Regions from separate parts of the Oceanimonas sp. GK1 genome, predicted to be linked through region 2. Evidence: predicted binding sites of a transcription regulator. Region 2 holds the regulator's gene; the other holds the start of a gene.
The links. The regulator LexA, encoded in region 2, represses DNA repair genes until DNA is damaged. The targets are predictions, from matches to a motif close to ANCTGTNTNNNNANACAGNT.

Region 1 (3,371 bases), 860 kb from region 2:
GGGGGCTCAGGGGCTGGCCCGGGTTGGTGCTGACCAGAAACTCCACCCGGTCAATCCCCAGGGGTGAAAAACCGGCACTGGTATCGGCATTCACCTGTATTTCAAACCGGCCCTTTTCCATGCTGAGCTGATGCAGGCTCTGGGTGATCTGTTTGTTCAGGGCTTGGGCGTAACGCTGGCGACTCTGGCTAAGCCGCTCGGCGGCCTGCACAAAGTCTTCCCGGGCCTGCTCCACTTCTTCATCCAGTCCTTCCAGCCTGTGACTGCTCTGCGCCATGTCGGCCAGCCGGGCCTTGAGCTGCTGATGAAAGCCGAACAGGTCGGCGGCGGGCACATGGTGTTTGCGGGAAAGATCCATCACTCTGGTCATGCGGCTTTCCACCTCGTGCAGGCGCTCCGGATCCAGTTCCAGCCGGTCCAGATAGCGGCCCAGCTCGCTGTGCCCCTCCTCCAGCTGGATCAGGCTGCTTTCCACCATTTCCAATGCCGGGTTCAGCTGCGAGTCCATGGTGACCAGCTCGCTCAGGGTCTTCAGCCCCTGGCGCAGCAGTTGCAAAGCATTGGTTTCGTCGTTATCACCCAGTATGTTGAGCGCCAACTGGCAGTCGTGCACCAGCTCGGCACCGTTCGAGAGCCGTTTGTGCTCGGCTTCCAGCTCGGGGAATTCGTCCTGGCTCAGATTGAGCTCGTCAAGCTCGGCCACCTGGTATTCCAGCAGCTGGCGTTCGGCCTGCCATTTTTCCTGCTCGGCCTGCAGTTGCTTGCGTTCGTTGCTCAGCTGGCGCCAGTGCTGATAATGCTGGCTGGTTTGGCCCAGCAACTGGTGGTGGCCGGCATAGGCATCGAGCAGGGCGCGCTGGTGATCGGGTTTTTGCAGCTCCTGGTGGGCATGCTGGCCATGAATGTTGACCAGCAGCGCCCCCAGGGCCTTGAGTTGCGACAGGGGAACCGGGGTGCCGTTAATGTAGCCCCGTGAGCGGCCTTCCCGGCTCAGGGTACGGCGCAGTATGCATTCATCCTGCTCGTCCAGCTCCTGCTCGCACAGCCAGGCCTTGACCCTGGGCAGTTTGTCGATGCGAAAGCGGGCGCTGATGTCGGCCTTGTCGGCACCGGGGCGCACCGAGTCGGCATCGGCTCGTTCGCCCAGGGCCAGTGCCAGGGCATCAATGGCGATGGATTTGCCGGCGCCGGTTTCGCCGGTAATGCTGGTCATGCCCCGGCGCAGGTCCAGCTCAAGAAAGGAAACGATGGCAAAATTGCTGATGGTGAGCTGAAGCAACATGGTGATTCCCCGCAACAAAAAACAATGCTGTATGGGAATACAGTATACTGTTGTTTTATACAGTGCAAGATGGGCGTGAGAGGAAAGACGTAAGACGTAAGAGGTGAGGTGTAAGGAGTGAGGGGGCCTCACATTCAGCACCTCACTCCTCACGGGGTTAAAACAGTTTGCTGCCCCAGCCGAGCTTGCTGCGCAACACTTCAAAGTAGCTATGGCCGCGGGGGTGGAGCAGTTTCAGCCGGTGCGGGCTCTTGTTGATGTGGATCTCGTCGCCCGGCTGTACCGCCAGCGACACATGGCCATCACAGCTGACCAGCATGTGCTCGCTCTTGTTGGCAGGGGACAGCACCATTTTTACCTGGGCGTCGGCGTCGATCACGATGGGCCGGCAGCTCAGGGTATGGGGGAACATGGGCACCAGGGTAATGGCATTGAGATTGGGGGTGAGGATGGGGCCGCCGGCAGAGAGAGAATAGGCGGTGGAGCCGGTGGGGGTGGCCACTATCATGCCGTCGGCACGCTGGCTGTACATGAAGTGGCCGTTGATGTAGACCTCGAATTCGATCATGTGGGCGATTTTGCCCGGATGCAGCACCGCCTCGTTCATGGCAGTGTTGCTGGCCTTGAGCTGGCCGTGGCGGTGTACCTGGGCTTCCAGTAAAAAACGGTGCTCGGTCTGGTAGTCGCCGCTCAGCAGCCGTTCTAGCGGTTGCTCAAAGCTGTCGGGGGAGAGATCGGTCAGAAAACCCAGGTTGCCCCGGTTTACGCCCACCACCGCCACATCAAAGCGGGACAGTACGCGGGCCGAGCCCAGCATGTTGCCGTCGCCACCCACCACAATGGCCAGATCGGCGCGCTCGCCCAGCTCCACCATTTCCAGCAGCTCGGCCTGTGCCAGCCCCAGCTGTTCGCCCACCCGGTGTTCGATCACCACGTTCAGACCCAGTCCGGAGAGGTAACGGTACAGCGCCACCAGGGTCTGGTTGGCCCCCTGGTGATCCGGTTTGCCGATAAGGGCGATGGTCTTGAAGTCGGTTTCCATAAATAGCTGTCCGGGGGCTGGCAAGGCGGCCTGCATTGCGTGGTGTGAGTCAGTAATCGCCATTCTAATCAGAGTGTTGCCCAAGCGCTACCGGAGTGAATGCAAGTCTGTGAGCTTGTGCTCTTGAAAAGAGGGTGACTGCCCCCATATAGGCTCCAAGTTGATTGATACACACGGGAGACACCATGAGCAGCAAGCACAATCAGGTTGAGACGGAGCAGTCCGAAGCGCTTGAGCAGGAGCAAGGGGCCGTCACTGACGCGGGCCAGTCCGAGCAGCAGGAAACCGTGCAGCCCGATGCGGCTTATGTCGCCGAGCTGGAGCAAAAGCTGGCCGCTGCCGAAAACAGCGCCAAAATGGAAAAAGACAGTGCCCTGCGGGCCGTGGCCGAGATGGAAAACATTCGTCGTCGCGCCGCCCAGGACGTGGAAAAGGCACAGAAGTTTGCCCTGGAAAAATTCGTGGGCGAACTGCTGCCGGTGATCGACAGCCTGGAGCGGGCCATCGAACATACCAGTGATGAAAGTGACGCCTTCAAGGCGGTGCACGAAGGGGTGGAACTGACCCTGAAATCGCTGCTGAGCGCGGTTGAAAAGTTCGGCGTCGAGCAAATCGACCCCAAGGGCCAGCCTTTTGATCCCAATAAACACCAGGCCATGAGCATGGTGGAAAGTGACGAAGTGGCGCCCAATGCGGTGCTGGCGGTCATGATGAAAGGCTATGAACTCAACGGCCGGGTGCTGCGTCCTGCCATGGTCATGGTGGCCAAGGGGCCGGCCATCGACACTCAGGCCTGAGCCGCACTTCATAAAAAAATGTGACCGTCGTCTTGAAAGCCCAAACCGACAGCCACATATAGACGTTAACGCGAAATATCAAAACGCTTGTTACCGAATTAGCACTATCAAGAGAGGATTCTATGGGTAAAATCATCGGCATCGATCTGGGTACCACCAACTCCTGCGTTGCGATCCTGGACGGGGATACTCCACGGGTCATTGAAAACGCCGAGGGTGCCCGCACCACTCCCTCCATCATCGCCTACAC
Region 2 (3,371 bases):
GCACAAAGGCAAAGGGCAGTATCCAGAAACTCCAGTTGTTCATGCGCGGCAGCGCCATGTCGGGGGCGCCGATCATCATGGGGATCATCCAGTTGGCCAGCCCCACAAAGGCCGGCATCACGGCGCCGAACACCATGATCAGGCCGTGCATGGTGGTCATCTGGTTGAAGAAATTGGGCTCCACCAGTTGCAGCCCGGGCTGAAACAGTTCCGCCCGAATCACCATGGCCATGGCGCCGCCCAGCAGGAACATGGTCAGGCTGAACAGCAGATACAGGGTGCCGATGTCCTTGTGGTTGGTGGTAAACAGCCAGCGGCCAATGCCCCTGGCAGGGCCGTGGTGATGATCTTCCACCAGGTGAATGTCCGCGGTCTCCGTGCGATCCATCTGTGCCATCACAGCCCCCTATTGTCCCTGTCTGGCCTGGTGAATGTCCCTGGGTTGCACCAGGTCCCCGGTATCGTTGCCCCAGGCATTGCGTTCATAGGTGATCACCGCCGCCAGCTCCTTGAGCGCCAGCTGCTTGTCAAAGCTCTGCATGGCGGTGCCCGCCTTGCCGTGCAACACGATATCGATATGGGCCGCCCTGTCGTTCAGCACCATTTCGCTGCCCTTGAGCCCCGGAAAGGCGCCGGGAATGCCTTCGCCACTGGCTTGGTGACAGGCGGCACAGGCCCGTTGATACACCTGCTCACCCAGGCTCATCAGCTCGTCCATGCTCATGTCCATGGCCAACAGTTCCTGCTCGGCGGCTTTGGCGGCGGTCTGCTCGGCCTTGATCTGCGCCAGCCAGCCGTCAAACTCCTCGGGGGTACGGGCATCCACCACGATGGGCATAAAGCCATGATCCTTGCCGCACAGCTCGGCGCACTGGCCGCGATACAGGCCGGGCTGATCAATGCGGGTCCAGGCCTCGTTAATAAAGCCGGGGATGGCATCCTTTTTCACCGCAAAGGCCGGCACCCACCAGGAGTGAATGACGTCGTCGGAGGTGATCAGAAAACGCACCTTGCGATCCGTGGGCAGCACCAGGGGATAATCCACTTCCAGCAGGTAGTTTTCGCCCTTGCCCACCTGGCCGCTGATTTGTTGCGGCAGGGTGGCCAGCAGGCTGTAAAACTCCACCTCTTCGTCAAAATAGCGGTAATGCCATTTCCACTGGGAGCCGGTGATCTGTACAGTCAGATCCGACTCGGAGGCATCTTCCATCGCCACCAGGGTGTTGGTGGCGGGAATGGCCATGGCAATCAGGATCAGAAAGGGAACCAGGGTCCAGAGAATTTCAACTTTGGTGCTTTCGTGAAACTGGGCCGCCCGGGCCCCCTTGGACTTGCGGTGGTGAATAATGGCCCAGAACATGACCCCGAATACCAGCAGGCCGATCACCGCACAGATGGTGAGAATGGTCATGTGCAGGCCATACACCTTCTGGCTGATTTCGGTGACCCCTTCGGTCATGTTGAGGCGGGTTTGCGCCCCCACGGGCAGGGTTGTCAGCAAGGACAACAGCAGCAAAATCGGCTTCACGTGCACCCCCATCGTTTCGTCCTGTAAACCGGAGCACTTGAATTGGGCATCGGTATCAGCCGAACGACCGCATCCCTTCCATTCGGCTGACTCTAAGTAAAGCAGCAGTTAAGGAAATGTAAAATATAAAGAAATGGGGACTGGGGACTGGGGACTGGGGACTGGGGACTGGGGACTGGGGACTGGGGACTGGCAGGCCAGCCTGAAGGGGCCGGCCTGCCAGAACAAGGGGTTCTTTCAGAAATCGCCGTTACGGATGACGCCCACGGCCAGGCCTTCAATAATCAGCTCCTGGGTGCGCAGATCCACCTCGATGGGCGACAATTCCTCGTTCTCGGGAAGCAAGCTGACCTTGCTGCCCTTGCGTTGAAAGCGTTTGACGGTCACTTCGTCGTCGAGCCGCGCCACCACCACCTGGCCGTTGCGGGCCTCCTGGGTCTTGTGCACCGCCAGCAGGTCGCCGTCCATGATGCCGATATTCTTCATGCTCATGCCCTGTACCCGCAGCAGAAAGTCCGCCGAGGGGTGAAACAGGCCGGGATCGAGACGGTAATGGCTTTCAATGTGCTGCTGGGCCAGTATCGGCTCACCGGCGGCCACTCTGCCCACCAGCGGCAGGCCCTGCTCTTCTTCCGCTTCCTCGCCGGCCAGGCGAATGCCCCGGGAGGTGCCGGGCATGATTTCAATCACGCCCTTTTTGGCCAGCGCCTTGAGGTGCTCTTCCGCCGCATTGGCGGATTTGAAACCCAGCACCTTGGCAATTTCCACCCGGGTGGGGGGCATGCCGGTTTGCTGAATGTGTTCCTTGATGATGTCCAGCACCTGAGACTGGCGGGGAGTAAGGGCCTTCATGATGAAACCTGTCTGTTTATACAGTTAACTGTCAGTATATCCAGTAATGAGTCCAGAGCAAGCCCCAAAGCCTCACCCCGTCTGCAGACATAGTGAAGGTTGAATAAAGGGGCAACTTCCCGACACGCTGCAAGTACCTCCCTGTTCAGGCTCACCTATCCGCCTGGTTACCACAGCGCCAGCACCAGGCCGGCGAAAACCGCCATGCCGGCGTAGTTGTTGTTGAGAAAGGCACGAAAACAGGGCATGCGCTCCCGATCGCGGATCAGCCGCTGCTGATACACAAACAGCCCGGCGGCCGCCAGCAGGCCCCAGTAAAAGGGCGCGGCCAGTTCAAATACCCGGCCCGCGGCCACCAGCAGCAGCAGGGTAACCAGCTGCAGCAGGCCGACGATCAGCTTGTCGCGCCGGCCAAACAGAATGGCGGTGGACTTCACTCCTATCTTGAGGTCGTCGTCCCTGTCCACCATGGCATACATGGTGTCATAGGCCACGGTCCAGGTCAGGTTGGCGCCAAACAGCAGCCAGAGCCCGGCGGGCAGGCTGTTGGCCTGGGCGGCAAAGGCCATGGGAATGGCCCAGGAGAAGGCGATGCCCAGAAACAGCTGGGGCAGATGCGTAAAGCGCTTCATAAAGGGGTAAAGCGCCGCCCAGAACAGGCCGGCAAAGGCCAGGCCAATGGTGAGTGCGTTGGTGGTCAGCACCAGTAAAAAGGAAAGGCCCACCAGCAGGGCAAAAAAGCTCAGCGCCTGACGCTCGGTGAGCTCACCCGCCGGCAACGGCCGAGCATGGGTGCGCTTGACGTGACCGTCGATATGGCGATCGGCATAGTCGTTGATCACGCAGCCGGCGGAGCGCATGGAAAACACCCCGGCCACAAACACCACCAGCAGCCAGGGAGAGGGCAACCCACCGGCGGCAATCCACAGTGCCCACAAGGTAGGCCACAGCAGCAGCAGGGTGCCAATGGGCTTGTCGAGCCGGGCCAGGG

Region 1: a site for LexA is predicted at 1,328-1,347, ahead of recN (DNA repair protein RecN). Genes of this name have one in related genera too.

The regions. Positions count from the first base shown of each region.
Region 1 is NC_016745.1:1,566,258-1,569,628, forward strand. Features, by position in the region: gene recN (DNA repair protein RecN) at 1-1,282, opposite strand, end outside; gene nadK (NAD(+) kinase) at 1,440-2,324, opposite strand; gene grpE (nucleotide exchange factor GrpE) at 2,510-3,121, shown strand; gene dnaK (molecular chaperone DnaK) at 3,244-3,371, shown strand, end outside.
Region 2 is NC_016745.1:704,272-707,642, reverse strand. Features, by position in the region: gene ctaD (cytochrome c oxidase subunit I) at 1-388, opposite strand, end outside; gene coxB (cytochrome c oxidase subunit II) at 407-1,528, opposite strand; gene lexA (transcriptional repressor LexA) at 1,766-2,380, opposite strand; gene ubiA (4-hydroxybenzoate octaprenyltransferase) at 2,548-3,371, opposite strand, start outside.